Regions from separate parts of the Variovorax sp. HJSM1_2 genome, predicted to be linked through region 1. Evidence: predicted binding sites of a transcription regulator. Region 1 holds the regulator's gene; each other region holds the start of a gene.
What was found. The regulator sigma-54, encoded in region 1, starts transcription at its own class of promoters, with help from an activator protein. The targets are predictions, from matches to a motif close to TGGCANGNAANCTGCTTT.
Positions count from the first base shown of each region.

Region 2: ACFQ95_RS14755 (PEP-CTERM sorting domain-containing protein) is a predicted target of sigma-54. The motif match lies at 3,310-3,327, and genes of this name have one in related genera.
Region 3: ACFQ95_RS08505 (formate/nitrite transporter family protein) is a predicted target of sigma-54. The motif match lies at 2,434-2,451, and genes of this name have one in related genera.
Region 4: ACFQ95_RS21740 (circularly permuted type 2 ATP-grasp protein) is a predicted target of sigma-54. The motif match lies at 2,382-2,399, and genes of this name have one in related genera.

Region 1 is NZ_JBMOXA010000018.1:47,530-55,197, forward strand. Features, by position in the region: gene argS (arginine--tRNA ligase) at 1-1,581, shown strand, start outside; gene ACFQ95_RS18330 (SPOR domain-containing protein) at 1,590-2,354, shown strand; gene ACFQ95_RS18335 (thiol:disulfide interchange protein DsbA/DsbL) at 2,463-3,137, shown strand; gene lptA (lipopolysaccharide transport periplasmic protein LptA) at 3,244-3,888, shown strand; gene lptB (LPS export ABC transporter ATP-binding protein) at 3,885-4,664, shown strand; gene ACFQ95_RS18350 (RNA polymerase factor sigma-54) at 4,752-6,347, shown strand; gene ACFQ95_RS18355 (THUMP domain-containing class I SAM-dependent RNA methyltransferase) at 6,410-7,668, shown strand, end outside.
Region 2 is NZ_JBMOXA010000012.1:3,016-10,683, reverse strand. Features, by position in the region: gene ACFQ95_RS14770 (M20 family metallopeptidase) at 37-1,536, shown strand; gene ACFQ95_RS14765 (YidB family protein) at 1,638-2,123, opposite strand; gene hpaH (2-oxo-hept-4-ene-1,7-dioate hydratase) at 2,393-3,196, shown strand; gene ACFQ95_RS14755 (PEP-CTERM sorting domain-containing protein) at 3,378-4,043, shown strand; gene ACFQ95_RS14750 (LysR family transcriptional regulator) at 4,088-5,026, opposite strand; gene ACFQ95_RS14745 (aldehyde dehydrogenase family protein) at 5,148-6,623, shown strand; gene ACFQ95_RS14740 (extradiol ring-cleavage dioxygenase) at 6,649-7,527, shown strand.
Region 3 is NZ_JBMOXA010000006.1:66,601-74,268, reverse strand. Features, by position in the region: gene ACFQ95_RS08510 (protein kinase domain-containing protein) at 1-1,340, opposite strand, end outside; gene ACFQ95_RS08505 (formate/nitrite transporter family protein) at 1,440-2,252, opposite strand; gene ACFQ95_RS08500 (nitrate- and nitrite sensing domain-containing protein) at 2,589-3,896, opposite strand; gene nirD (nitrite reductase small subunit NirD) at 3,962-4,315, opposite strand; gene nirB (nitrite reductase large subunit NirB) at 4,339-6,864, opposite strand; gene ACFQ95_RS08485 (diguanylate cyclase domain-containing protein) at 7,378-7,668, shown strand, end outside.
Region 4 is NZ_JBMOXA010000028.1:12,003-19,670, forward strand. Features, by position in the region: gene ACFQ95_RS21730 (alpha-E domain-containing protein) at 1-655, opposite strand, end outside; gene ACFQ95_RS21735 (alpha-E domain-containing protein) at 674-796, opposite strand; gene ACFQ95_RS21740 (circularly permuted type 2 ATP-grasp protein) at 828-2,354, opposite strand; gene ACFQ95_RS21745 (DNA internalization-related competence protein ComEC/Rec2) at 2,601-5,174, opposite strand; gene ACFQ95_RS21750 (DUF2126 domain-containing protein) at 5,585-7,668, shown strand, end outside.

The DNA of each region.
Region 1 (7,668 bases):
TTCGCCATCACCGCCGCCATGCAGCTGGCCAAACCGCTCAAAGCCAACCCGCGTGCGCTAGGGGAACAACTGCGCACTGAACTGCTGGCCACGCCCGCGTTTCAGCAGTGGGTGGATGCGGTAGAAATCGCCGGCCCGGGCTTCATCAACATCAAACTCAAGCCCGCCGCCAAACAAGCGGTGGTGCACGAAGTACTGACCGCTGGCACGGCCTTCGGCACCCAGCCCGACAAGGGCGAACGTGTGCTGGTGGAGTTTGTCTCGGCCAACCCCACCGGCCCGTTGCATGTGGGCCACGGCCGACAAGCGGCTTTGGGTGACGCCATCTGCAACCTGTTCCAAACCCAGGGATGGAACGTCTACCGCGAGTTTTATTACAACGACGCGGGTGTGCAGATCGGCACCTTGGCCAGCAGCACACATCTGCGCGCGCAAGGCTTCAAGCCCGGCGACCCGGAGTGGCCTAGCGGCGAAAAAGCCGCCGCCTACAACGGCGACTACATCAATGACATCGCCAACGACTTCCTGGCCAAGAAGACTGTCAAGGCCGACGACCGTGAAGTCACCGCCAGCGGCGACATCAACGACATGGATTCGATCCGCGAGTTTGCCGTGGCCTACCTGCGCCGCGAGCAGGATCTGGATCTGCGCGCCTTCGAGGTGCGCTTCGACAACTTCTACCTCGAGTCCAGCCTCTACACCAGCGGCCGCGTCGAGGCCGCCGTCAACAAGCTGATTGCCGCAGGCAAGACCTACGAACAAGACGGCGCCCTGTGGCTGCGCTCCACCGACTACGGCGACGACAAAGACCGTGTGATGCGCAAGACCGACGGCAGCTACACCTACTTTGTGCCTGACGTGGCCTACCACATCGCCAAGTGGGAGCGCGGCTTCCACCGCGTGGTCAACATCCAGGGCACCGACCACCACGGCACCATCGCGCGTGTGCGCGCCGGCCTGCAAGCCGCCAGTGTTGGCATTCCCGAAGGCTACCCCGACTACGTGCTGCACACCATGGTGCGTGTGATGCGCGGCGGCGAAGAAGTGAAGATTTCCAAGCGTGCCGGCAGCTACGTCACGCTGCGCGATGTGATCGACTGGACCAGCAAGGACGCCGTGCGCTTCTTCCTGCTGAGCCGCAAGCCAGACACCGAATACATGTTCGACGTCGACCTGGCCCTGGCGCAGAACAACGACAACCCGGTCTATTACGTGCAGTACGCACATGCGCGCATTTGCTCGGTATTGGCGGCGTGGCAGGAACAAGGCGGCGCTGGAGTGGAAAGCCTGGCCAAGGTCGACCTGTCGCCGTTGACCAGCCCGCAAGCCCAGGCGCTGATGATGCAACTCGCGCGTTACCCCGAAATGCTGACCGGCGCCTGTGCCGACTTTGCGCCGCACGACGTCACCTTCTACCTGCGCGATCTGGCCGCGAGCTACCACAGCTACTACGATGCCGAGCGCATTCTGGTGGACGACGAACAGGTGAAACTGGCACGCCTGGCCCTGGTCGCCGCCACAGCGCAGGTGTTGCACAATGGCTTGGCCGTGCTCGGGGTGAGTGCGCCGAAGAAAATGTGAAGACCTTCATGAAGCAGAAAAAACAGCGCGGCGGCACGGCCATCGGGTTCATCTTGGGACTGGTGATTGGACTGGGTGCCGCTTTGGCCGTGGCCGTCTACGTCACCAAGGTGCCGGTGCCCTTCGTCGCCGGCAAGGGCGTCAACTCTGGCGCCGAGCGCGATGCGGCCGAGCAGCAAAAAAACAAAAGCTGGGACCCCAACACGCCACTGCAGGGCAAGAACCCGGCCCGGCCAGCCACGGCCGAGGCGGGTGCCACCACCGCGACCGCCACCGGCACCGTGGTTCCCGCCACACCCGGCGCTCCAGCCGTGGCAGGCATTGCACCCGCACCTGCGCCAGTGGCGGCACCTTCCCCGGTGACCACGTTGCCAGCGATGGCGTCCACTCCGGTGAAGGGCGATACAAAACCCAACCCGGCCAACGACCCGAACTTCGACCCGCTGGGTGACCTGGCGCGGGCCAAGTCCAAAGGCGTATCAACCACCACGGCCGCTGCCGCCCCCTCGGCCAAGACCGACAACGACGCGGCCGATCCGTTTGAGTACTTTGTGCAAGCCGGTGCCTACCGCACCCCAGAAGACGCGGAAGCCCAACGCGCCAAGCTGGCGATGTCCGGCTTGCAGGCCAAAGTGACCGAGCGCGAGCAATCCGGTCGCACCGTCTACCGCGTGCGCATGGGGCCCTACAACAAAAAAGACGATGCGGAAAAAGCCCGCACGCGTCTGGAAGACCTGGGCAACGAAAGCGCCTTGGTGCGCGTGCAGCGTTAGGTCAAACCGGCTTCAACCGAAAATCCCAGGCCATTCGCGCAAGCACTGCGCAGTGGCTGAACTTTTCCAACCGCCCCTGGTCAGAACGGCCACAAGGAGTGATCGTAAATGAAACGTCGTGAATTTTCCCTGGCCTCTGTTGGGGCAGTCGCCGCCTCGTCGCTGGCCCTCGCCCCCTTCGGTGCGGCACAAGCACAGGGCATGGCCCCCAAGGCAGGTACCGACTACAACGTGCTGAAAACCGCGGCGCCCGTAGACGGTGCCAGCAAGGGCAAGATCGAGGTCGTGGAGTTCTTCTGGTACGCCTGCCCGCACTGCAATGCGTTCGAGCCTACGCTGGAGTCCTGGCTCAAGCAGTTGCCCAAGGATGTGGCCTTCCGCCGCGTGCCGGTCAACTTCCAGAGCAGCTTCGTGCCGCCGCAAAAGCTGTTCTACACGCTGGAAGCCATGAACCTGTTGCCACAAATGCACGGCAAGGTGTTCCAGGCCATCCACGTCGACCACCAAAAACTCGACCGCGACGACGCCGTGATCGAATGGGTTGCCAAACAAGGCATAGACAAAGCCAAGTTCACCGAGGTGTACAACTCGTTCTCCGTGAGCGCCAAGGTGCGCCAGGCCTCGCAGTTGCAAGAAGCCTACAAGGTGGAAGGTGTGCCCGCCTTGGGCGTGGCCGGCAAGTTCTACACCGACGGTTCGCTGGCGCAAGGCATGCCGCGTGCCCTGGCGATCGTGGACTACCTGGTCGCCCAGGAGCGCAAGGCTGGGCCGGCCAAGTCTTGATGCCTGCTTGAGTCGTTAATTTGCCGTTTAAATGCCCGCAACAGCGGGCATTTTTCATGGCGCGGAGGTTGTCGCCGCTACAATGATCTGCAAGATTCATGCCTCTATGAAAAAAATCAACACCATCGCACTCCTCCTGGCCGCATTGGCGTTCACGGCCGGGGCTGCGCACGCCGAAACGGCGGACCGAGACAAGCCCATGAACGTCGAAGCCGACGCCATGCGTTACGACGACCTGAAGCAGACCAATGTCTTCACCGGCAATGTGGTCATGACCAAGGGCACCATCATCCTGCGCGGCGCGCGGGTGGATGTACGTCAAGACCCAGAAGGTTACCAATATGGCGTGGTTACCGCAGCGGCCGGCAAGCTGGCGTTTTTCCGGCAAAAGCGCGAAGGCGTTGATGAGTTCATCGAAGGCGAAGCCGAAGAAATCTACTACGACAGCAAGGCCGACAACGTGCGTCTGGTGCGCCGCGCGGTGATGCGTCGTTACTTGGGGACCAAGCTCAGCGATGAGACCACGGGTGCCGAAATCAATTACCACAACACCACCGGCGTGTTCACCGTCGACGGCAGCGTACGCAACTTGGCTGGCGCGCCGGGCGGCGCGGGCACCGCTAACTCTGGCGGGCGTGTGCGCGCCATGTTGACACCCAAATCAGCGGCCTCCGCGCCCGCTGTGCCAGACGCCAACACGACGGCACCGGCCTTGCGCCCCAGCCTGCAGCTCGGCGGGGAGCGCAAGTGACGGCGGCGCAAGTCGCCACATCCCCGGTGGACGATTCGTCCTGCCTGGAAGCACGCCACCTGCAAAAAGCCTATGGCGGCCGCAAGGTGGTCAAAGATGTGGGTTTGAAGGTCCGCAAGGGTGAGGTAGTCGGTTTGCTCGGCCCCAACGGCGCCGGTAAAACCACCTCGTTCTACATGATTGTGGGCCTGGTGCGTGCAGACAGCGGGCAGATCTTCATCGACAACCAGCCGGTGGAAGGCATGCCCATCCACCGCCGTTCGCGCCTGGGTTTGAGTTATTTGCCGCAAGAAGCTTCTATCTTCCGAAAACTCACGGTAGAAGAAAACGTACGCGCCGTGCTCGAGTTGCAGCACGGTGAGGACGACAAACCTTTCAGCAAAGCCGAACTGGAACAACGCCTCACCGACCTGCTGCAAGACTTGCGCGTAGAGCATCTGCGCAGTTCATCAGCGCTGGCTTTGTCGGGTGGTGAACGCCGCCGCGTGGAAATCGCGCGGGCGCTGGCCACCCAGCCGCGCTTCATCCTGCTGGACGAGCCGTTTGCCGGTATCGACCCGATCGCGGTGATCGAGATCCAGCGCATCATCAGCTTTCTCAAATCGCGCGGCATTGGTGTGCTCATCACCGACCACAACGTACGCGAAACCCTAGGCATTTGTGACCACGCCTACATCATCAGTGATGGCCAAGTGCTGGCACAAGGAACGCCCTCTGAAATCGTCAACAACGCCGAAGTGCGCCGGGTTTACCTCGGTGAGCATTTCCGGATGTAAGCCCATGGAATGCGTGCGTAACAGCTTTGGGGCGCAGCTTGGCCTGCTGCTACCGCCAGCCTTGTCGGCGGTGCGGGAGGCGCGCGCATGAAACAAGGTTTATCGCTACGCGTTTCGCAGCATTTGGCGCTCACGCCGCAGCTGCAGCAGTCGATTCGCCTGCTGCAGCTGTCCACGCTGGAGCTGAGCCAGGAAGTCGAGCAGATGCTCGACGACAACCCGTTCCTGGAAGTCGGCATTGACGAGGCGCCGCGCGAAGAATTCGGCCTGAGCCATGCCGACACACAGGTCAGCACCGAAGACCGCGAAAGCGAATACGCCACCAGCACCACGTCCAGCAGCACCGACAACACCGGATCAGACAGCCAGATGGAGTCTGAAAGCCCGTTGAGCCCCCAGGACGACAACCAGAACTGGGAAGGCGACGGCACCTCGGAAATCGCCCCGGACGACAGCGAATGGGGCGGCGACGCGCCGCCGCGCACCAACAACAACGAGAGTGACGGCGAAGTCGACGCCACCGAACTGGCGCGCAGCCAGATGTCGCTCACCGAGTTCCTGCACCGCCAGGCGCTGGCCCTCCGGCTCAGCGAAGAAGACCGCGCGGCGCTGCGCTTCCTGATCGAGTCGCTGAACGAAGACGGCTACCTGGAAGACAGCCTCGAAGAGCTGGCCCAAAGCCTGGCCGAGCCAGACGACGAGCTCGAAGAAATCGAAGAGCTGCAGCACCGCTTCACCATGGCGCTGGGCTTGCTGCAAAGCCTGGAGCCGGTAGGCGTGGGCGCGCGCACCCTAGAAGAATGCCTGACGCTGCAACTGCGCGCCCTGGCCGATGATGAGGCAGAAGAAGAGCAGGAACAAATCCGCGTCGCCGCCATCAACATGTGCGCCTGTCCCATGGACCTGGTGGCCCGGCGTGATGTGAAGCGCCTGGCCAGCCAGTGCCGCACCTCCGACACGGTGATCAAAGCCGCCTTGGGCCTGATCGCCAGCCTGGAGCCCAAGCCGGGCCGCCGCTTTGTTGACGTGGAGCGCAACATCGTCATACCCGACGTCATCGTGACCAAGGTAGGCCGTGGCGCGCAGGCGAATTTCCGGGTGCGGCTGAACCAGGACGTGATGCCGCGCCTGAAGGTGCACGACATCTATGCCAACGCGCTGAAACAGCACAAAGGTGGTGGACGCGATGCCTCGGTGAATGCCGCGCTGCAGCAACGGCTGCAAGAAGCGCGCTGGTTCATCAAGAACATCCAGCAGCGCTTTGACACCATACTGCGCGTGAGCAACGCCATTGTTGATCGGCAGAAGAACTTCTTCACCCATGGTGAGCTGGCCATGCGCCCGCTGGTGCTGCGTGAAATTGCCGATGAACTCGGGCTGCACGAATCCACCATCAGCCGCGTGACCACGGCCAAATACATGTCCACGCCGCACGGCACTTTCGAACTGAAGTACTTCTTTGGCTCGTCGCTCGGCACCGAGACCGGTGGCAACGCCTCCAGCACCGCTGTGCGCGCGCTGATCAAGCAGTTTGTCTCGTCCGAAGACCCGAAAAAGCCCCTGAGCGACAGCCAGCTCTCCGACATGCTCAAAGAGCAAGGTATTGAATGTGCCCGCCGCACGGTGGCCAAATACCGCGAGGCGCTGCGTATTGCGCCCACAAACCTGCGCAAAGCGCTTTAATGTCGATGCGCGTCTAGCGCGCACGGCATTGCCCCAACCCGCGAACAGCGAACCTATTTGCCATGAACCAGCTCAAGCTATTTTTGCCCTGCGCCGCAGGTGTTGAAGACTTTCTCGCCGAAGAGGTGCACCAGCTCACCAACCTGCAAGGCGACGACCTGCTGGTGCTGCGTGGCGGTGTGCTGGTGCGTGCTTCGTGGCGCGATGCCATGCTGCTCAATCTGCACAGCCGCCTGGCGCAGCGTGTGCTCATCGAATTGTCGAACACCGAGTACCGCAACGAGCAACACCTGTACGAAGCGGCCAGCCAGGTCGCCTGGGAGATCTGGTTCACGCCCAAACAAAGCTTCAAGATTGAAGTCACGGCGCAGCACAGCCCACTGACCTCGCTCAATTTTGCGGCGCTGAAGATCAAAGACGCCGTGGCTGACCGTTTCCGCCACAAACACGGTGTGCGCCCCGATGTGGACACACGTTGGCCCGGCGTGCGCATCTATGCCCACCTGACCACCGACCGCGCCACGCTGTACATGGACACCTCGGGCGAGCCGCTGTTCAAACGTGGCTGGCGCGAAGACAAGGGCGAAGCGCCGCTCAAGGAAACCCTGGCCGCCGCCATGCTGGCCGCGAGCGAATGGGATGGTGAAACACCGCTGTACGACCCCTGCTGCGGCAGCGGCACCATTGCCATCGAGGCTGCGCAAATCGCCTGCAACATTGCCGCAGGCAGCCGACGCCGCTTTGCATTCGAGAAGCTGCTGCCGTTTCAACCCCACGTATGGGATTCGCTGCTGAGCCAGGCCCGCGCCGCCGAGCACAAGCCGCGCACCGAGATTTTTGGCAGTGACGTGGCCCACCGCATGGTCGACTTCGCCATGCGCAACGCCGAACGCGCAGGTGTCGCCGACTGCGTGCAGTTCCGCGGCGGCGATGCCTTGCAACGCCAACCGCCCACCGCCAGCGGTGTGTTGATGATCAACCCGCCTTATGGCGACCGGATTGCCGTCGCCGGTGTGGCCCGTGAAGGGCGCAACGCCGGCCGTGATGCCGGACGCGGCGCGGCCGCCCCCGTGCAAGTTGTCAGCCGCGAACAGGCACAAACCGACGACGGCGGCGACTTCTTCCCGCAACTGGCCACACATTGGAAGAAAAACTATGCCGGCTGGACCGCCTGGGTGCTGACCCCCAACCTCAAGCTGCCCAGCCGCATGCGCCTGAAGGAAAGCCGGCGTGTGCCGATGTGGAACGGCCCTATCGAATGCCGCCTGTTCCGCTTCGACATGGTGGCCGGCTCGGCGCGTCGCCCGGCAGACAAAACCGA
Region 2 (7,668 bases), on a different contig from region 1:
TGGGATTCGCCCCAGCAGCCCTAGAGGAGCCCCCACATGAATGCCCGCGTACCCAACTTTCCCGCCTCCGTCCTGAACGCCGAACAGGCGCTGAGCCAGGTCGCCCGCCAATGGGACGAGGTGCTTGTTCCCGAACTCACGCGCTACATCGAGGTGCCGTCCAAATCCCCCATGTTCGACAAGGACTGGGCGGCCAACGGCTACCTGGAAACCGTGCTGCGCAACGCCGCCACCTGGGTCGAGGCGCAAAAGGTCGAGGGCCTGAAGCTGGAGATCGTGCGTATCGAAGGCCGTACGCCGGTGTTGTTCTTTGAAGTGGACGCACACCAAAGCCAAACCAGCGAAACCGTGTTGATGTACGGCCACCTCGACAAACAACCCGAATTCACTGGCTGGCGCAACGACCTGGGCCCGTGGACGCCGAAATACGAAGACGGCAAACTGTTTGGCCGTGGCGGCGCCGACGATGGTTATGCGGTCTACGCGTCCATCACCGCCATCCAGGCGCTGAAGGCGCAGAACGTGCCACACCCACGCATTGTTGGCCTGATCGAAACCTGCGAAGAAAGCGGCTCCTACGATCTGCTGCCCTATGTGGACGCACTGCGCACACGCCTGGGCGAGGTGGCCTTGGTGATCTGCCTAGACTCGGGTGCCGGCAACTACGACCAGCTGTGGCTCACCAGCAGCCTGCGCGGCATGGCCAGCGGGGTGTTGAAGGTCGAAATCTTGACCGAAGGTGTGCACTCGGGCGACGCCAGCGGCCTGGTGCCGTCTAGCTTTCGCATCATGCGCCAGGTGCTCGATCGCCTGGAAGACAGCGCCACCGGCCGCCTGCTGCCGGCCAGCTTCCACTGCGAAGTGCCGGCCGACCGCCTGGCGCAAGCCAAGGCCACGGCGGCCATCCTGGGCGACGAAATCTACAAACGTTTTCCCTGGGCGCACTACGACTGCGGTGGTAGCACCGTGTTTGCGCTGCCCACCACCACCGAGCCGGTGCAAGCCCTGCTCAACCGCACCTGGTCGCCCACGCTGAGTGTGACCGGCGCCGATGGTTTCTCGGAAATCAAGAACGCTGGCAACGTGTTGCGTCCCTACACCGCCTTCAAGCTGAGCCTGCGCCTGCCCCCGCTGGTTGAGGCCGATGCCGCCGTGCAGCAACTCAAAACCCTGCTCGAAGACAACGCGCCCTACCAAGCCAAGGTGACCTTTGAAGCCCAGGGCGCAGCCACCGGTTGGAACGCGCCCAGCACTGCGCCGTGGTTCGAGCAGGCGCTGCAAGAGGCCTCGCAAGCGCACTTTGGCGCGGGCTGTGGCTACATCGGCCAGGGCGGCACCATTCCGCTGATGAATATGTTGTCCAAGGGCTTCCCCAAGGCGCAGATGATGGTGTGTGGTGTGTTGGGCCCCAAGAGCAACGCCCACGGCCCGAACGAGTTCCTGCATGTGCCTTACGCCAAGAAGCTCACCGCGGCGGTGGCCCACGTCATGGGCAAGATGGCGCAGGGCACGGTGCCCGCTGAAGCCGCCGCCTGAGTTTCAACGCCCAAGCAAAAAGCCGGTTTGCGCAATGCAAACCGGCTTTTGTGTTTTCAAGCCAAATTGCCGTCTCGCGCAATCTGCATCAGCGTAAAGAGCTATTTTTGTTGTAGCAAACCGCCGAGCATGCCAAACAAGTCCTGCTCACCACCCAGGCCCTGCGCGGGGGCCTGGCCCTGGGGCGTGAGTTGGTCGATCAAGCCTGGCAGCACTTGCGACAACTGGCCTGCGGCTTCACCGGGTTGCAGGCCCAACTGAGCAGCAATGCTGGACAGTGTGTCTGGCCCCAGCACCTGGCTGAGTTGCTCGCCCGAGATGGCGTGGTTTTGGCCACTTCCCACCCACGAGCCAATCACGTCGCCCATGCCGGCCTGCTGGAACTTGTCCATCAAACCGCCCAGACCGCCCTGGCTGCCATTGTTGGCCAGCATGCCGGTGATCACCTGGATCAACTGCGGGTTGCTGGCGAGCACGCCAAGCAAACCGCCCAAGCCGCCCAGGCCTGCGGCCGCGCCAGCTTGGCCTTGATTAGGCGATTGCCCGTTGTTCATGACAGCGCCGAGTATGGAATCGAGTAGACCCATGATGTTGCTTCCTAAAAATAAGAAAAGGCCGGCGCAGTGCCAGCGAAACAAGGCACCGTGGGCCCAGGACAGGCTACGGCGGGCTGCAAATTATGGGTTGACATGAGGCGCTGGGGCGGCCCATTTTGTAACCCTGTGCATACGGGCCCATGATCGTGAATTGCGGCCGCATTGTGAAGAGCCGCTAAGCAGTTCACCAATATCTATCGCTTGTGGTGGCCGGCGGTGGATTGCAAACTCGGCCGCAAACCTAAAACCAGGAGACCGGCATGCTGACCCCCGACCAACACCAGGCGCTGGCGCGCGAATTGCACCAGGCCGAACAAACGCGTGTGCAGGTGGAACACTTCTCCAAACGCTTTCCGGCGATGGAGATGGCCGACAGCTACGCCATCCAGCGCGCCTGGGTGCAAATCAAGCTCAGTGAGGGCCGCAGAATCCTCGGCCACAAAATCGGCCTGACCTCGCGCGCGATGCAAATTTCGTCACAAATCACCGAGCCCGACTATGGCGCGCTGACCGACGACATGTTGTTCCCCGAAGGTGCGGACATCCCGCTGCAGCGCTTCATCCTGCCGCGTGTCGAGGTGGAGTTGGCCTTCATCCTCGGCAAAGCTTTGCGCGGCCCGGGTGTGAGCATTTTCGACGTGCTCGCCGCCACCGACTATGTGGTGCCGGCGATAGAGATCATCGACGCACGCATCGAACAACTCGACCACGTGACCAAGGCGCCGCGCAAAGTGCTGGACACGATTGCCGACAACGCGGCCAACGCCGGCATCGTGCTCGGCGGCCGCCCAGTCAAGCCCGATGCGGTTGACCTGCGCTGGTGTGGCGCGCTGCTTTACAAGAATGGCGTCATAGAGGAAAGCGGCTTGACGGCGGCGGTGCTGAACCACCCGGCCAACGGTGTGGCCTGGCTGGCCAACAAGCTTGCGCCGCACGGCGAAGGTTTGGCGGCGGGCGAGGTCGTGTTGGCCGGCTCGTTCACGCGGCCCGTGGCGGCGGCGGCGGGCGATACCTTTCACGCCGACTACGGACCCTTGGGCGCGATTGCGTTTCGGTTTATGTGAGCCTTGGTGGCGGGCTGAGCCGGGTTGAGGTGAGGTGTTGGCGAGATCGGGGATCTGTCGCCGTTCTTTACACCTGCATCCATAAGTGTACGTAAGTGTTTGATTTTGTTATGTGGCATAACCGTTGCATTAAGTAACGAGTTAGTTGTTTCCACAAACCAAACCTAATTTCAGACACTTCATGCAAGTCATCAAACATCTCGCCGTCGCTTTTTCTGTTGCCGCATGCGCCATGACGGCCCAGGCCACGGTGGTCACCAGCGGCACCTGGAGTGGCAGCACGATTGGGCCCTTCGCCGAAACCGATACTGCCACTTACGGGCAAACCTTCACGGCTGCGGGCAACTACCTGAATTCGTACACCATGTACCTGAGCTCGGGTTCGGGGACGACCAGCTTCAAGAGCTATATCTACGCTTGGGACGGCTTGAAAATTGTGGGTTCCGCGCTTTACAGCAGCGCGGTGCAAGAGTTTTCCGGCGCGGCTTCTTCGCCGTATGCCTTCACCTTCGACACGGGCGCACTCTCCCTGACCAGCGGCACGCAGTACGTGGCCTTCTTCTCCACGTCGGACGTCGATGGTGGCGATGATGGCCGCGCGTCGATGCCGACCACCGCTGGCGGCAATTCATATGACGGCGGCCGCTTTGTTTTCTTCAACAACGGCAATGACTTCTCTCGGTTGGCCAGTTCGACATGGGAGACGTGGGCCGGTGACTTCGACGTCTTGTTTTCCGCCACGTTCTCCGACACGGCGAGCAACAACGCCATCCCCGAGCCAGGCTCTTTGGCGCTGTTGGGCCTAGGCCTGGCGGGACTCGCTGCCGTGCGCAAGCGCAAGGCCTGACAGGCGCTTTTGAGCGTCTTTGAAAACCCGCTTCGGCGGGTTTTTTACTTTGTGGCGCGGCGTTTACCCGCGGCGCGGGGCGAAGCTGCGGTGAAGCGTTGCGCCAGAAACTCTGCAAACCCTTCCGCCGCCGGCGAGCTGGCACGGCGCAGCGGTTGGTACAGGCACATCTGGCGCATCACCTCGGGGTTGGTGATGCTGCGTTGCACCAGGCCCAGCGGTTTGGCCAGCGCCTGCACATAGGCGGGTGACAAGGTCGCGGCCAGGTCGGCAGCCGCCATGCCCAAGGCGGTGGAGATGTTGTCCACCACGTCTATCGGTGTGATGCGCTCGTTGCCCGGCAGCGCCTCGTGCATTTGCGCCACGCTGCGTTCGTGGTCGCGGCCCGCAGCCACCAGCGGGTGTGCACGCAGCTCGGCCCAGGTCACGCTGCGCCTCCGTGCCAAGGGGTGGCTAGGGGCGCACCACATCACCCATGGGCTGTTGAACAGTGCAATGCGTTCCACGTCGTCGCCCACGGCGCGGTCCGGGCCCATGGCCAGGTCGGCGTCGCCGCTGGCCACGGCGTCCACCAGCCGGTCCACCGGCACGTCGCGGATGTGCACCCGCACCTTGGGCCGGGTGCTGCCATAGGCCTTGATCACCGGCGGCAGGATCACGCTGGCCACCACCAAGGGTGCTGCAATGCGCACAATGCCGGCGGCCCGGTTGCGCACGTCTTCGGCGGCCGACTGCGCCAGCCGCAGGTGTTTCAACACCGAGTCGGCCGAGGCCAAAAACTCGCGCCCGGCGCTGGAGATTTCCACGCGCCGTGTGCTGCGGTCAAACAGCTTGAAGTCGAGTGTGGATTCGAGCTCGTTGATCAACTGGCTGACTGCCGAGGGGCTGAGCGCCAGACGGTCGGCGGCGTCGGTGAAGCTGCGCATTTCGGCCACGGCCTCGAAGGCTTCGAGCTGGCGCGAGGTGAATCGGGGGAGTGGCATGGGTGAAACAGCTGTTCTGGCGTATTGATAAGCAAGTCTTCACAGTACACCAAAATTTATCGTTTGTTGCGCCGCGCGGGGCCGCGCACACTGCGCTGGAGAAATGATTGGAGACATCTCTTTGAGCACAGAGCAAATTCACGTGGCGGGCTTTGCCGTCTCGCCGCACCACTACATCCACGGTGAACGTGTCGCCTCCGAGGTGCTGTTCGACCTGTACTGCCCCATAGACCAAAGCCTGCTGGGCCGCATCAGCGAAGGCACGGCGGCGCATGTGGACGCCGCCATACGTGCGGCACTGGCCGCCTTCCCGGCCTGGGCGGCGCTGACGGCGGCCGAACGCAAACCCTATCTCGACCGCTTAGCCGCCGAGATTGGCAAACGCGCTGAAGCCTTTTGTCAGGTCGAATCCAATGACGCCGGCATTTTGTTGTCGCGCATGAAACACGGCGTGGTGCCACGCGCCATGCTCAACCTCAGCTGGTTTGCCGAACACGCGTTGACGCTGCAAGACCGCCCCATGGAAACCGAGCAGGCGACACACCTGGTGCGGCACGATCCGGCGGGTGTGGTGGCCATCATCACACCATGGAATTCGCCGTTGATGCTGGCCACCTGGAAGCTTGGCCCGGCACTCGCGGCCGGTAATACCGTCATCGTCAAGCCGCCCGAGTGGGCGCCGCTCACCAGCAGCCTGCTGGCCGATTGCGCACACGCCGCCGGCCTGCCGCCGGGCGTGTTCAACATCGTGCAGGGCAGTGGTGCGGGCACGGGTGCCAAGCTGGTCAGCGACCCGCGCCTGGCGCGTATCTCGTTTACCGGCTCGGTGCCCACGGCCAAGTGGATTGCCCGGGCAGCGGGCGCCAACCTCGTACCCTGCAGCCTGGAGCTGGGTGGCAAGTCGCCGTTCATCGTGCTCGAAGATGCCGACCTCGACAACGCCGCCGCCACCGGCGCGCTGATGTACCGCAACGCCGGCCAGGTGTGTTTGGCGGGCACACGTTTCCTGGTGCACCACAAGGTGCATGATGCCTTTGTGGCGGCCATGCGTGGCTATGTGGCACAGCTCAAGGTGGGGGATCCGCGTGATGAGGCCACCGAGGTCGGCCCCATCATCCACCCACGCCAGGTCGAACGTGTGCAGGGCTTTGTGCAACGCGCCGTGGACGCCGGCGCTGAGGTGTTGTGGGGCGGCGCGCCACACCCGTTTGGCGCGCAGTACTACGCGCCCACCATGCTCACCCACATGCAGCAGAGCAGCGAGATCGTGCAGAACGAGGTTTTCGGCCCGGTGCTCACGCTGCAAACCTTTGCCGACGATGCCGAGGCCATCGCCCTGGCCAACGGCACCGACTACGGCTTGGGGGGAGTGGTCTACGGCGACACCGCGCACGCCACCGCCGTGGCCGAGCAGGTGCGCACCGGCTTCATCTGGGTCAACAGCTTTGGCATCCGCGATCTGGCGGCACCGTTTGGCGGCATCAAACGCTCGGGTGTGGGGCGCGAAGGTGGTGATTGGAGCTTTGAATTCTTCTGTGATGTGAAGGACGTGGTGGTGCCGAAAAAACCTTTCCGTGCGAGCTTCAGCCATCGGTAAGCATTCACAAGAATAAGGAGACAACATGAGCCCCAACGCAGGAAAAATTGTCGGCGGTGCCCTGGTCTCGCACCACCCCGGCCTGATGCAATGTGAAGAGTTCCGCCGCCTCATGGGCGCGGGTGAAGACTCGGATCTGATTCCCGGCTACGCGCGACTGCGCGCCAAGATCACGGCCGCTAAGCCCGACGTGGTCATCATCTTCGACAGCCATTGGTTCACCACCGGCTACCACCTGGTGGACGGTGCCGCGCGTTACGAGGGCACCTACATCTCCGAAGAAATGCCCTGGTACTTGCACGGTGTGCCCTACGCCTACCGTGGCCACCCGGCGTTGGCGCTGGCGATTGAAGAAGCCTCGCGTGCCCGTGGCGGCTACAACCGCGTCATTCAGAACCCGGCACTGGGCAAACAGTACGCCACCATCAACCTGGTGAAGCAGTTGCGGCTGGAGCTGGCCGATGTGCCGGTGGTCACCGTCAGCTCGTGCCAGAACTGTGACTGGCCGCATTTTCTGAAGTCGGGCGAGGCGATTGCCGAGGCCGTGCGCAGCAGTGGCCTGCGTGTGGTGTTGCTCGCCTCGGGCGCGCTGAGCCACAAGTTCAATGCCATCGACTGGAAGCCGAACCATCCGCGCATCTTTCACGAGAGCAATGTGTCGCGCCCGGAAAACATCGCCAGCGACAAAGCCGCGATTGAACTCTTCAAACAGGGCCGGCACGACACGGTGTTGGAACGCTGGGACGAGGACTACCGCAAGAAGCCGTGGGAGGCTTTTGGCGCGCACTACCTGCAGATGCTGGGCGCCATGGGCGGCAAGGAATGCCGCGCCAAAGGCGAAGCGCTATCGGCCTACGAAAACGCCCGTGGCACCGGCAACATCCACATGTGGTTTGAACCGTGAGGAATACCCCCAGTCTTCGCGCACTGCGTGTCGCTACGCCAACCCCCTTGCAGGGGGCAACACCAGCCGCCCGGCAAAGCCGGTTCGGCGGTGTTCGCCTGCGATACGGCTCGCTGCGCTTGCCGTTGTTTGTGCCCGTTT
Region 3 (7,668 bases), on a different contig from region 1:
GCGGTGTATTGCAGCGTGCCGGCGATGGCGTCAGCACGTGCATGGGGTGTGCCCTCGGAAAGGCCGGCCACGTAGGTGGAGCCGAAGTCTATGATTTTTGCCGTGCCGCTGCGGTCTATCATCACATTGGCCGGGCGCAAGTCCTGGTGCAGCATTTCTTTGCTGTGGAAGGCTTGCAAACCTTTGGCGATTTGCGCCACCAGGCTGCGCACGCTGTCGAGCTCGGGTTTGGGGTGGTCGGTCATCCACTGCGCAAGGGTTTGGCCGTCGACAAATTCCATCGCCACGTAGACATGTTGGCGCGGGCGGTCGGTGTGGAAGGGCTTGAGCACATGCGGGCTGTGTATGCGGCGTGCCACCCATTCTTCGAGCAGAAAACCATCCAGGTAATGCGCGTCATCGCGCAGATCGACCGAGGGCGTTTTCAGCACCACGGGCTGGCCGGTGGTGTCGTCCGTGGCCAGGAACACGTGGCTGCGCGCGCTGGTGTGCAGCTCGCGTGCAATGCTGTAGCCCTCGAAGCTGGCACGCGGCGCCAGCGGTGGCGGCAGGGCCAGGCCTTCGCGCTGTGCTTCAAGTTTGAGCAAACTCAGCGGGTTAGCATTGGCCGCGGGCAGGGCGTCTATGCGCAGCAGTTGCACCGTGGCGTCGTCGTCGGCGCCACGCGCCTGGGCGATGCTGATGAGGGCGCTGGCGGCCGCGTCAAAGTCGTCGGGGCATAACGCCAGGGCCTCGGCCACGGCGGCGGCATCCAGGTGCAGGTAGGCGCCGTCGGTGGCCAGCAGGTAGATGTCGCCCACCTCGGCCGGCAGGCAGCGGTAGTCGATCTCCAGATTGGGGCCGAAGCCCAGGGCGCGGCCAAGAAACGATTCGACCGATGACAAATGCACACGGTGGTCCTCGGTCAATTGTTCCAGCGCCTGCGGCTGCAGGCGGTAGATGCGTGAGTCGCCGACGTGCAGCAAGTGCACTTCACGGCCCTTCAGGATGAGGGCGCTGAAGGTGCAGACGTAACCCCGGTCCTTGTCGAAGCGCGCATGGCTACGCATGGTTTGCGCGTGCAGCCAGGCATTGGTCGCACCCAGCACACGTTGTGCCGAGCGTCGCACCGACCACGCATCCGAAGTGGCGTAGTAGTCGTCGAGAAATCCGCGTACCGCCGCCGCACTGGCTTCCTGGCTGACGGCGCTGGAACCAATGCCATCGGCCTGCGCCAGCGCTATGCCTTTGCTCGTCAGCAATGCACCTTGCGGCAGCATGGCGCCGTGGAAGTCCTGGTTGACACCCTTGGTCCCGGCGCGCGAATGCTGGCCCAGTGTCACGCGTAAAGTTTGGCTCATGGCATCCCGTGTGGAAGTACCGCAGAACTGGCTATGCCAGGCTGCAGGTGCTGCCCCCAGCGACGGGGGCGGAAAGTGCGCAGCACCGGAGCCAGGGGCTTACTGCGCCACGCGCTTGGCGGCGGTCTTGTAGTGTGTGGAGTAAAGCGTCAGGCCAACAAAGGTCAGACCACCGACCAGGTTGCCCAGCACAGTGGGAATCTCGTTCCAGATCAGGTAGTCCATCAGCGTGAACTTGCCACCCAGCAACAGGCCTGTGGGGAACAGGAACATGTTGACGATGGAGTGCTCAAAACCCATGTAGAAGAAGATCATCACGGGCATCCACATGCCTATGGCCTTGCCCGAAACAGTGGTCGACATCATGGCTGCGACCACGCCGGTGGACACCATCCAGTTGCACATCACGCCGCGAATGAACAGTGTGAGCATGCCGGCGGCGCCATGTGCGGCATAACCCAGCGTACGGCCTTCACCAATGTGGCCTAGCTTTTCGCCCACTGCATTCGGCGCTTCGCTGAAACCAAAGGTGAAGATGATGGCCATGAACACGGCCACCGTCAGTGCGCCGGCGAAGTTGCCAACAAACACCAAACCCCAGTTGCGGAAAACACCTTTCCACGTGGCGCCGGGGCGTTTGTCGAGCACAGCCAAGGGCACCAGGGTGAATACGCCGGTGAGCAGGTCAAAACCCATCAGGTACAGCATGATGAAACCCACGGGGAACAGGATGGCGCCCAGCAGCGGGTTGCCGGTGTTGACGGTCACGGTCACCGCAAAGGCAGCGGCCAGGGCCAGGATGGCACCGGCCATGTAGGAGCGGATCAAGGTGTCGCGGGTGGACATGAGCAACTTGGATTCACCGGCATCGACCATTTTGGTGACGAACTCGGCAGGGGCGAGGTAGGCCATTTGACTTCCTTTGGGCTGGATAAAAGGGGAGGGATGGGCGTTGCTGAACATGGCGTTCAAGCACTGCAGAATGCAAAACGGCGTCCGTTGCGGCACTCAGGTTTGCGAGTGCTGCAATGGACGCCGTTATCCGGGGTGCGCTGTGGGCTTGCTCAGGCCTTCATCAGCCCGATGTGTGGGTTAAGCAATATCCATACCTTTGCCAAGGCCGGCATGTTGCACATGTGTGGGGCACAAAAAACACGGCATGTATAGGTTTTGCTGAAACGCCGGGTGTGATGCCCGCCGCCTGGCCTCGCGTCAGTGCATAGCCGGCACGCGATGCACCGCAATGGTTCAGCGTTGCGCCAATTGGGCAAAGGCCGAGTCCGGCAACGCCAGGGTGGCTTCGGCCACATCCAGCAGGCGGCGGTTTTCGTCCATCGAGGTCTTTTGCAGGGTGCGGAAGGCGACCTCTTCGCTCATGCCCAGTTTGCTCATCAGCATGGCTTTTGCGCGGTCAATCACCTTGCGCTCATTGAGCTTGCGGCGGGCCGCGACAAGCTCCAGTTCCATGTCTGTCAGGCGTGCGGTCTGGGCTTGCAGCACATCATGCAGCGAAGTGCTGGCCTGGCCCGTGGCTGCGGAACTTGCCGGCGCAGCCGTGGGGGCGCTGGCGTTGCCCGGGTCAAAGAAGCGGTCCACCGCGTGGGTGCGCGGCGGCGGGTTGTCGCGCAGATGGCGCAGCAAGCCCTTGGAGTCTTGCAGGTCCTGCTGGGCTGCGGTGATGCTTGCGGCGCAGGCCGCGCGCAATTGTGTCATCAGCGCTATCTGCAACTGCCACAACTGGTCAATGCGTTCGGTGCACACGTCGAACCAGGTGTCACTGAGATTGCTGTCCAGCGGATGCTCCGGCCGGGTGGTGCACAAGGTGCGCCGCAGGCGCTCCAGCCGTGCCACACCGGGCTGCAACTGCTGCTGTTCCCAACGCTGGCGCAAGGCCGGGTCGGCAAATTCGGCGAACACCAGCAGGCTGCGCTCCTGCGCGTCGATGAGGTTCAGCACACGCTGTTGCTGTTCTTCGCTGGCGCTGCCCGAGGCATACAGCAAGGCGCCCAGAGCGCGTTCCTGGCCGGCTTCTTCCTGTGCCTGCACCAATTGCAAAAAGGCCACCAGGATGCGTGAGACGCTGGGCAGGCTGGCCGCGTCGGCCACATGGAACACCAGCTCAATCAGTCCGGCGATCAGATGGCTGAAGGCGGCAACCGCGTCGTGTGCCGACATGGCCTGACGCTCGATCTGTGTGCGGAGTGCGGTCAGCGCGTCCAGACCGAGCAGGGCCCATGCCATCAGGGACAGCGATTTGGCGGTGGCCCCCTGCGCCGTCTCGGTGTGCTGGGCGAACACCTCGCGCAGCCGGGCCTCCATGGCCTGGGCTTCGTGGACGGTGTTGCGGCGCACGTCGGCAAAACGCAGTCCTTTGGAGGCCAGGTAAATGCTGGAGGCGCCGCGCTCGCGCTGCAGGGCCTGGATCAACTGGCCGAGTGCGTCCACCAGGTCGGCGCGGCAGGCGAGATGGCGCACCGCATCAATCTCCAACTGCTTGGCGCGCAGCACCAGGGTGGAGACGGAAAAAGCTGCCAGGGGATCGGCCGAGTCGGGCATGCGGAAATTCTATGCAGTGGTGGGGCTGCCGATGCTATCAGCAGCGCTGGGCCATCAACCGCCGCTCAAGCCAAAGCGACACTCACGCGACCGCCATCGGTGCGCACACCGTGCGCACGTACCGAATGCTCGGGCGCCTCCAGGCATTCGCCGGTGTGCAGGTCGAAGTGGTTCTTGTACAGCGGCGAGGCCACGACCACACGCTCGCCCAGGTTGCCGAGCAGGCCACGCGACAACACACTCGCGCCCGACTTGGGATCGACGTTGTCGATGGCGAAGAACTGGTCGCTTCCATCCACAATGTTAAGGCGGAACACGGCGACGTGCCGGTTGTCCACCAGCGCACAGACGCCTGTGCTGGGCAGGATGTCGTCGACAGCGCAAACGTCAGTCCAGGTCGTTTGGGTTTCGGTTTTCATGAGGGGCTTTCTGGTGATGGTGTTCAAGCGGCTTCTGCCAGCGCCGGTGCGCGTTCATCGGGGCGGGCAGGGCGGATCTGGCCGCGCTCCTCGACAAAGATCACGTGTTCGTCGGCCTTGTCGCTGTTGACAAACGAGCGGAAGCGTTTGCGTGTTTCGGGGTCGGTGATGGCGGTCTTCCACTCACACTGGTAGGTGTCTACCACATGCTGCATTTGTGCTTCCAGCTCGGCGCAAAGGCCCAGGCTGTCTTTGATCAGCACGTCCTTCAGGTAGTCCAGCCCGCCTTCCAGGCTTTCGCGCCAGGTGCTGGTGCGTTGCAGGCGGTCGGCGGTGCGCACGTAGAACATCAACACGCGGTCTATCATGGCCACGAGTTCTTCCTTGCTCAGGTCGGAGCCAAACAGTTCGGCGTGGCGCGGCTTCATGCCGCCATTGCCGCAGATGTAGAGGTTCCAGCCTTTTTCGGTGGCGATGATGCCAATGTCCTTGCCCTGGGCTTCGGCGCATTCACGTGTGCAGCCGGACACACCAAACTTGATCTTGTGCGGCGAGCGCAAGCCCTTGTAGCGGTGTTCCAGTTCCACGGCCAGGCCCACGCTGTCGCCCACGCCGTAGCGGCACCAGGTGGAGCCCACACAACTCTTTACCGTGCGCAGCGACTTGCCATAGGCGTGGCCCGATTCAAAACCGGCGTTGATCAGCTCTTCCCAAATGGTGGGCAATTGCTCGACACGTGCGCCAAACAAGTCGACACGCTGGCCGCCGGTGATCTTGGTGTACAGGCCGTACTTCTTGGCGACTTGACCGACGGCGATCAGGCCTTCGGGTGTGACCTCGCCACCGGGCATACGTGGCACCACCGAGTAGGTGCCGTCTTTCTGGATGTTGCCCAGGTAGTAGTCGTTGCTGTCTTGCAGGCCAGCGAGTTCTTTCTTCAGCACAAACTCGTTCCAGCAGGAGGCGAACACACTGGCCGCCACGGGTTTGCAGATGTCGCAACCCAGGCCCTTGCCATGTTTGGCCAGCAGGTCGTCAAAACTCTTGATGTTGCCTACGCGCACCAGGTGGTAGATCTCCTGGCGCGAGTACGCAAAGTGTTCACACACATGGTTGTTCACCGCCATGCCGCGGCGCGCCATTTCGAACTTCATCACCTGGGTGACCAGCGGCACACAGCCGCCGCAGGTGGCGCCGGCCTTGGTGCAGGCCTTCAACTCACCAATGGTGCAGGCGCCGTCGCCCACGGCGGCGCAGATGGCGCCCTTGCTGACGTTGTTGCACGAGCAGATTTGGGCGCTGTCGGGCAGGGCGTCCACACCCAGGCCAGGCTTGGCTTTGCCGTCGCTCGACGGGAAGATCAAGAATTCGGGTTCGGCCGGCAGCGTGATGCCGTTGAGCGCCATCTGCAGCAGCGTGCCGTATTCGGAAGCGTCGCCAATCAGCACCGCGCCCAGCAGTTGTTTGCCGTCTTCGCTGATCACAATCTTCTTGTAGATCTGGCGCAGCTCGTCCACGTATTGGCACGAACGGCTCTTGGGCGTGCGGCCATGGGCGTCGCCTATGCTGGCCACGTCCACACCCATGAGCTTGAGCTTGGTGCTCATGTCGGCGCCAACAAAGGCGGCGTCCACATCACCTGCAATGTGGCGCGCGGTCACGCGGGCCATGTCGTAACCCGGGGCCACCAGGCCAAACACCTGTTCGTTCCAGGAGGCGCATTCGCCAATGGCGTAGATGTCGTGGTCGCTGGTGCGGCAGGCGCTGTCAATCACCACGCCGCCGCGCGGGCCAATCGCCAGCACACATTGGCGCGCGATTTCGTCGCGTGGGCGGATGCCGGCGGAGAACACGATCATGTCGGTCTCCAGGTGTGTGCCGTCGGCAAACACCATGCGGTGGCGCGCCGTGGCGCCGTCGGTGATCTCCTGGGTGTTGCGCCCGGTGTGCACCGTCAGGCCCAGCTCTTCGATCTTGGCGCGCAGCACGCGGCCGCCGCCTTCGTCCACCTGCACGGCCATCAACCGGGGGGCGAACTCGACCACGTGGGCTTCCAGGCCCATGTCGCGCAAGGCCTTGGCGCATTCCAGGCCCAGCAGGCCGCCACCCACCACCACGCCGGTTTTCGACTTCTTGCCCGAGGCCGTCATGGCCTCCAGGTCTTCTATGGTGCGGTAGACATGGATGTGTTCGCGGTCGCGGCCTGGCAGCGGCGGCACAAAGGGGTTGGAGCCTGTGGCCAGCACCAGCTTGTCGTAGGGCAGGATTTCGCCGTCCAGCGTGGTCACGGTTTTACCAATGCGGTCTACCGAGGCGGCGCGTGCCGCCAGGCGCAGTGTGAAGCCGGTGCGCTCAAAAAAGCCGGCTTCTACCAGGGACAGGTCTTCGGCCGTTTTGCCGCTGAAGAACTCGGACAGATGCACACGGTCGTAGGCGGGGCGGGGCTCTTCACACAGCACCGTGACGTCGACGTTGCTGAGGCCGGTTTCTGCCAGGCTTTCGAGGAATTTGTGGCCAACCATGCCGTGGCCGATAAGAATGATTTTCATGATGATCCTGCAAGGACGCAGGTGGCAACGCAGCGGGATGCAGGATCGTGTGCGGGGTGCCCGAGCGGGCCAACGCCACAACGCACCCACCGCGGAACCACGGGCGTGGGTTGGAACAAACCAAACGCCGGCCATTCAGGCCACTGCGTTCAGGGGGCGCCATCATTAGCGGAGGGAGACATCAGTCCAGGCAGCTTCACCTCGAACACGGCTTGTCAAGCAAGCTTCATGCCGGGAGCTTTTGACTGCAGACCGCGGCTCTATGCGCCGGTCTGGCCCCGGGCGCAGGTATTTCCCGGCGTCGTCACACCGTCCCGGTGCGGGGCCATCCCCAGTTTGGGGCGTTGATGGCCGTCTTTGCCTAGTGCGAACCACCGAGATACGGGCTAGGGCTGCTGCATTTCAAAGCAGAACCGTTGATCGGGTATTGGCTTATGCACATAAACTAGGGTGGCCGCTTTCCTGTAAGACCTTCAGGTTCCTAGACCCGTGACATCCGCGACACCCGCATCCATGGCCACCCCGTTGGCACATTCCCAAGACTCCCAAGACGATAGAAAACCCTACAAACAGGCGTGGCTGGGGCTTGCTGTGTTTCTGGTATTGGCCTTGGGCCTGGGCATTTTCCAGCTCTACATCGGTTACCAGCGCATCACCCAGGAAGAGCACAGCCGTCTGCAAACCCAGGCACGTGTGGTGGCCGACAACCTGGCGCGGCAGTTTGACGGGGTCAACAACGCTCTGGCCAGTGTGCGTTATGACCTGGTGGCGGGGGATACACCGGGTGAGTCGACCTATGCTCCG
Region 4 (7,668 bases), on a different contig from region 1:
GGTAGACCTCGAAGCCCGACACCGTGCGCAGGATCGCACTCCAGTGGTAGAAGTCGTACTCCTGGTCGCGGCCGGTAGACGCACCATAGAAGTCGCGCTCCACCGCGTGAAACTTCACGTCCACCAAACGGGCGGTGTTGTCTGCACGTTCCAGGAAGGTGCCTATGCGTGAAAAGTAGAAAGCCTCGTCCTGCAGCATGGTGCCCAGTTGCACACCGCGCGAAAGATGCGAGCGGAACTTCACCCAATCGAAAAACTGCGCTGGATCCTCTTCAAACGCGCCAGCCTTGAGCATGCGGTTGAGTTCTATCCAGGTCTGGTTTTGTGTTTCCCAGACCTCGGTGGTGAGGCTGCCGCGCACGGCACGCGCGTTTTCACGCGCGGCCCGCAGGCAGGAAAAAATGCTCGACGGGTTGGTCTCGTCCTTGACCATGAACTCCATCACCGATTGAGCATTGATCTCGCCGTACTTTGCGCTATAGGGGTGCAGCAATTCGCTGATGGACAACAAACCCTGCAGGCCGCTTTGCGCCGCCGCATCGGTTTGCGCCAGCAGCGAGCTTTGGTAGTTGATGTCCAACATTCGCGCGGTGTTTTCGGCGCGCTCGGTGTAACGGGACATCCAGAACAAATGGTCGGCGGTACGTGAAAGCATGTCGTTATCTCCTAGGCCTCAAACACCGCACGCGCTGCGCGCTGGGCTGTATTTTGGTGAAACATCGCCTATGGCGCTGTTTTCGGCGCGTTCGGTGTAACGGGACATCCAGAACAAATGATCGGCGGTACGTGAAAGCATCTTGTTATTCCTCTTCTTCTACGTGATCGGCTCAGGCTGGCTTGACAGACGACTGGGTCTGCGTCTGCGAAGCCGTGGCACCACTGGCGGCGCCATTGCTGTCCCCCTGCAGGATCCAGGTGTCCTTGGTGCCGCCGCCCTGCGATGAATTCACCACCAGCGAACCTTCTTTGAGCGCCACACGGGTCAGACCGCCGGGCACCATTTGCACCTCCTTGCCCGACAACACAAACGGCCGCAGGTCGATGTGGCGTGGCGCGATACCGCTTTCGACAAACGTCGGGCAACTGGACAGGCTGAGCGTGGGCTGGGCGATGTAGCCGCTGGGGTTGGCCAGCAGGGCCGCACGGAATTCTTCGATCTCGGCCTTGGTGGAGGCCGGCCCCACCAGCATGCCGTATCCACCGGCACCGTGCACTTCTTTCACCACCAGGTCCTTGAGGTTGTCCAGCGTATATTGCAAATCGTCCTTGTTGCGGCACATATAGGTGGGCACGTTCTTCAGGATGGGTTTCTCGCCCAGGTAGAACTCGATCATCTTGGTGACGTAGGGGTAGATCGACTTGTCATCGGCCACACCCGTGCCCACACCATTGCAGATGTTCACGTTGCCGGCCTTGTAGGCGGCCATCAAGCCGGCGCAGCCCAGCGTGGACGTGGGGCGGAACACTTGCGGATCCAGAAAGTCGTCGTCCACGCGGCGGTAGATCACGTCCACCTGCTTGGGGCCGCGTGTGGTGCGCATGTAGCAGAAGTTGTCTTTGACAAACAAGTCCTGCCCCTCGACCAGCTCCACGCCCATTTGCTGGGCCAGGAAAGCGTGTTCAAAGTAGGCGCTGTTGTACATGCCGGGGGTCAGCACCACAACCGTAGGGTCGGCGGTGGTCGCCGGGGCCGATGCGCGCAGCGTCTCCAGCAGCAGATCCGGGTAATGCGCGACCGGCGCCACACGGTGGCGGTTGAACAGGTCGGGGAACAAACGCATCATCATCTTGCGGTTTTCCAGCATGTAGCTCACGCCGCTGGGCACACGCAGGTTGTCTTCAAGCACGTAATATTCGCCGTTGCCCTGGGCATCGGGCGCACGCACGATGTCGATGCCGGAAATATGCGAGTAGATGTTGTTCGGCAGATCCACGCCCACCATTTCGGGGCGGAACTGGGCGTTGTGCATCACCTGCTCGGCCGGGATGAGTCCGGCCTTGATGATGTCCTGGTCGTGGTAGACGTCGTAGATAAAACGGTTCAGCGCGGTCACGCGTTGCACCAGGCCACGCTCCATGTCAGCCCACTCCTTGGCTGGAATGATGCGCGGAATCAAGTCAAACGGAATCAGCCGCTCTGTGCCTGCGCCATCTTCGTCCTTGGCGCCATACACGGCAAAGGTGATACCGACCCGCCGAAAAATCATTTCAGATTCTTCGCGGCGCTTGGCCATCATGTCTCCGGGCTGCTTCGCCAACCAGGCATCGTAGGTCTTGTAGTGGTCACGGACCTGTGCACCGTCAGAGAAAAACTCGTAAGGCAAGCGGGTGTACATCTCGTCAAATTTCGCCATGAATTGTTCTCTCCTTGAAGTTACAGAATAGCAAGTTACGCGCCAAGACGGTGCAAATTCTGGTGACGACACAACATTCCGGAAACGAGATGCCGAGGCTGGTGGGTGGCCGTGGTGCAAGCCTGATGGCCCACGCTGCGCGCCAGCAAAAGCCACGGATTTACCCCACCAAATTGCATACATCCCAAAAACAGTCTACTCGACTGCATCCACATTTCACACCCAAAAAGTGGGTGGATGCGCTGTTCAGTCCGGGGCCTTGAGGTCGGTTTCATTGGCGACCACCAAGGCATGCTGCCAGTAGTGCGCATGGGTTTCACGCTCACAGGAAAAGGCGCGTGGTGCGGCCGAGTGCCAACGCAAGGCACCACACTGCGCCGAGCTCACCAAGCGGATACCCAGCGCTTGATAACGCTCTTGCACCCGCGGCGCGGGATGGCCAAAGCGGTTGCGATACCCGGCCTGCACCACTGCCAGGCTGGGACTCACCGCCTCCAGAAAGGCGCTGGTGGAAGAAGTGTTGCTGCCATGGTGCGGCACCAGCAGCAGGTCGGCGCGCAGCTGCGCCGGCACCTGCGCCACCAGTCGCGCCTCCTGCGCCTGCTCGATATCACCGACCAACAAGGCGGTTTGCCGTCCGTTGGACACCCGCAGCACACAGCTCAGTGCATTCGGCTTGGGCCGCGCCGCGGCCTGCGGCGCGTAGTCCGGTGGCTGCGGATGCAGGACGTCGAAACGAATGCCATCCCACTGCCACTGCTGTCCCGCCATACAACGCTCCACCGGGCGGGTTTGCGCCAACAGGTGCTCAGGCTCCACGGAACTGAGCAGCCGGGCAGCGGGCTGGCTTTGCAGCACGGCTTGTGCTCCGCCGCTGTGGTCGCTGTCACTGTGGCTCACCACCACCAGGTCCAGCCGTTCGTCCAAGGCCCGCAACAGCGGCACCAATACCAGGTGGCCAGCATCACTTTCTGTGCCAAAACGCGGGCCGGTGTCGAACAACAGGCTGTGCCTGGCCGTGCGCACCAGCACGGCATTGCCCTGGCCAATGTCGGCGGCCAACAGCTCAAAGGCACCGGGCGCAGGGCGCGCGGGCTGCCACAGCAACATCGGCAACAACAACGGCAGCCCCAGCCCACACCAGCCCCAGGGCAGACGCAACACCAATAACAATGCGCCCAGGCTTGCGGCCAGCCCGGCCCACAATGGCGCTGCTGGCAAAGTCAGCACGGCCCACGGCCAGGTCGCCAGCCAACCCAGCACCGACGCCTGCAACTGCACCGCTGCAGCAGCCACATGCCATAGAGGCGAGGCCAGCACACCCAACATGGCCAGCGGCGTGACCACCAAGCTCATCCACGGGATGGCCAACAAATTCGCCAGCAAACCGACCACCGACACCTGCTGAAACAGCACCAAACCCAGCGGCGCCAGCGCCAGTGTGACCACGGCCTGCTCGCGCACCAGCGCCCTGGCGCGGCCATATGCGCCGCCCAGAACCTTGGCACCAAATGAGCCTCCAGCGCTTTCCAAACCTGCAGCAGACGCTCCTGAATTTGAAGCAAACAACACACCCACCGCGACAAAGCTCAGCCAAAAGCCGGCCTGCAGCAAGGCCCAGGGATCAACCAGCAACACCACGCCACCCGCCCAGGCCCAGACCAGCAGCCACGGCCAGCGCAGACCGCTGCAACGCAGCCATGCCATGACGCCCAGCATCAGCACCGTACGCTGCGCGGGCACGCCCCAGCCACTGAACAGCGCATAGCCCGTCGCCAACAACACACCGCCCAGCATGGCCACCGAAGGCGTGGGCCACAGCAGGCTGGCCTGCCAACGCCCGAGCCCCCCGCGGCGCCAGCCCCAAGCCAGCACGGCGGCCGCAAGCCAGGCGAACATGGTGATGTGCAAGCCAGAAATTGAAATCAAATGCCCTACGCCCGTGGCGCGGAACACATCCCAGTCCGCGCGATCGATCGCGCTCTGGTCGCCCACCACCAGGGCAGCCACCACGCCCGCATTACGCTTGGCCTGCGGCGATTGGCTGGCGGCCGCATCACCGGCCTCATCCGCCTGGCCCAGCGTGCGGAAAATGGCGTCGCGCACACTTTGACGCGCCGACTCCACCGGGTGGCGCCAAGTGTTTTCCAGGCGCTGCGGTGCGGCGTCACGCGGGCCATCACGCACGTAGCCCGTGGCTTGCACACCCTGCTCCCACAGGCGCAGCTCGTAGTCAAAACCAAAAGGGTTGCGGTTGCCATGCGGTGCCTTGAGGCGCACCGTCATGCGCCAACGCTGGCCTGCACGCACGTCGGGTGCGCCTATGCCAGGCAGGTTCTCGGCCAGGGGCTCGGCGCCCCACGCAGCGGCGCGGTACCAGCTCAGTTGCAGCAACGGCGGCAAACGAAGCGCTTCACCCTTACGCGTCGCGTAAGCCACCTCCAGCAGAAACCTTTGCCCCATCGCATTACGCTGCGGCATGGCGACCACCATGCCGGTCACGTCTATGTCCACACCTTCGAGCGCCGGGTCCAAAGCGCCCTGCGCAAACCATTGGCTGCGTGCGCCACACAAGGCAAACGCCAAGGCAGCGGCACTCAAGCCATACAGCAGCGCAGCACCGAATATGCGCAGTTGTCGCGCGCCGGCCCAAGCCAGGGCCATCAACACACACCCAGCCACGGCCACAGCCCCATAAGCGCTCAATGACCACAGCGCTGCTTGCTGCAACTGCCACGCCGTACCCAAGGCCCAGCCCAGCAGCCATGGGGCCCAGTAGACGGCGGCGCGGTGGAACAACGGCGAAGGCTCGCGATGCATCGCGCCATGCTACCGGGGCCAACAGCGCGCGGGTGGGTTTTGCTTAGACTGCGCTGTGGTGTGCCGACGACAGCGCGGCCCTGGACAGCGCGATAACCGCCGGATATCTAAAAACGATAGCAATCACCGCAGGCAGTGCAAGCGTCAGCGGCCCGCTTGATTCCATCACCAGATCTAGTGATTGCAGCACACGAGACAACTGCATGGCGCCGCATAACAGCTTTGGCCTTTGGCCATTGCATATCCACCGTCAAACCCGTTCACGCGCAGCACATCTGCCACACACGGAGCATCAAGCCATGCCAAACTCAACTGGCAACACTCGCCCCGTTTGGCTCAGCTCTTGCTAGTATGCGGTGCAAGCCCGGGCTGGCGGGCAGCGCTCTCTCAATGCATTCCGAGAACCATCAATGTCCATTCATGCCGCACTGAACCACGTCACCCACTACAAGTACGACCGCCCGGTCAACCTGGGGCCGCAGGTGATCCGGCTGCGCCCGGCACCACATTGCCGCAGCAATGTGATCTCGTATTCGCTCAAGGTTGAGCCCGCCAACCACTTCGTCAACTGGCAGCAAGATCCTTTTGCCAACTACCAGGCGCGCCTGGTGTTCCCCGAGAAAACCACAGAATTCAAGGTCACGGTCGACCTGGTGGTGGAGATGTCGGTCTACAACCCGTTCGACTATTTCCTCGAGCCGGACGCGCAGAACTTCCCCATCAAGTACAGCCAAGACCTGAAGGAAGAACTCTCGCCCTACCTCGCCACCGAACCCATGACACCGCTGGTGCGGGCCTACCTCGACAAGCTAGACCTCTCCAAACGCCCCACCAACGACTTTCTGGTGTACCTGAACCAGCAGGTGCAAAAAGACGTCAAGTACCTGATTCGCATGGAACCGGGCGTGCAGACGCCCGAAGAAACGCTGGAAAACGCCAGTGGCTCGTGCCGCGACTCGGGCTGGCTGCTGGTACAACTGCTGCGCCATTGCGGCATGGCCGCGCGTTTTGTCTCCGGCTATCTGATCCAACTCACACCCGACGTGAAAGCACTCGACGGCCCCAGCGGCACCACGGTTGATTTCACCGACCTGCACGCCTGGTGCGAGGTGTTCCTGCCCGGCGCGGGCTGGGTCGGCCTGGACGCGACCTCGGGCCTGTTCGCCGGCGAAGGCCACATCCCGCTGGCCTGCACACCACAGCCCTCTAGCGCCGCGCCCATCGAAGGTGGTGTCGACAAAGCCGAGGTGGATTTCAGCCACCACATGTTGGTTACACGGCTGTATGAATCGCCGCGTGTCACCAAACCCTATACCGACGAACAATGGGCCGATATCGTCGCCCTGGGCCACACGGTTGACAAGGAACTGGCCGCTGGCGACGTGCGCCTGACCATGGGTGGTGAACCCACCTTCGTGGCGGTAGAAAACCGCGACGCCGCCGAGTGGAACACCGACGCCCTGGGCCCGACGAAACGCGGCCTGGCCACCGGTCTGGTGCAAAAGCTGCGCGCCAAATACGGCCAGGGCGGCTTTCTGCATTTTGGCCAAGGCAAGTGGTATCCGGGCGAACAATTGCCGCGCTGGGCGCTCAACATCTTCTGGCGTGCCGACGGCCAACCGGCCTGGCGCAACCCCGACTTGTTTGCCGACGAGCGCCAGCCCTCGCACTACACCAGCGAAGACGCGCGCCGCTTCACCACGCAGTTGGCCCATAACCTGGGCATCACCAGCGACTACATCGTCGCCGGCCACGAAGACGTGTGGTACTACCTGTGGCGCGAACGCCGCCTGCCGGTCAACGTTGATCCGTTCAACTCCAAACTCGGCGACGAGATGGAACGCGCACGCCTGCGCCGTGTGTTCGAGCAAGGCCTGGAGGCCGTGGTCGGCTACGTGCTGCCGGTCAGACCGGCCGATGGCCCGCGCCTGGCCGGCCCGGTGTGGACCACAGGCCCATGGTTCTTCCGCGACGAACGCATGTATCTGATGCCCGGCGACTCGCCCATGGGCCTGCGCCTGCCGCTGGACTCGCTGCCCTGGGTCAGCGAAGCGCAGTACCCCTACCTGGTGGAGCAGGATCCCTCCCTGCCCCGCGCCGGATTGCCCGAGTCGAGCAGCATGTACGCCCGCTACTCGGCGGCACGCCGCCCCGCCACGGCGCCGGTCTCGGCGCCAGCCGCCGCAGGCGCGGCCGGAGCCAACAGCCGCGCCAACATGCCCTACCAGGCGGGTGTCAGCGCCACGCCCGAGGCCGCCCGCCTGCGCCAGGACCAGGCTGCCGGGGCTTTCGGCAGCAGGCCAGCTTTGGCCAATGCGACCCAGCCCGGCCAGACCGAGCCCGACACCTTTGCGCGTGTGCCCGCTCTGCACGAATCAGCCCACTGGGTGACACGCACTGCACTTTGCGTGGAAGTGCGCGATCCGCGCCGTGCCAGCGGCCCGAAGGCCGAAGCCGTGGGCAGCAAATCGGGTGTGATCTACGTCTTCATGCC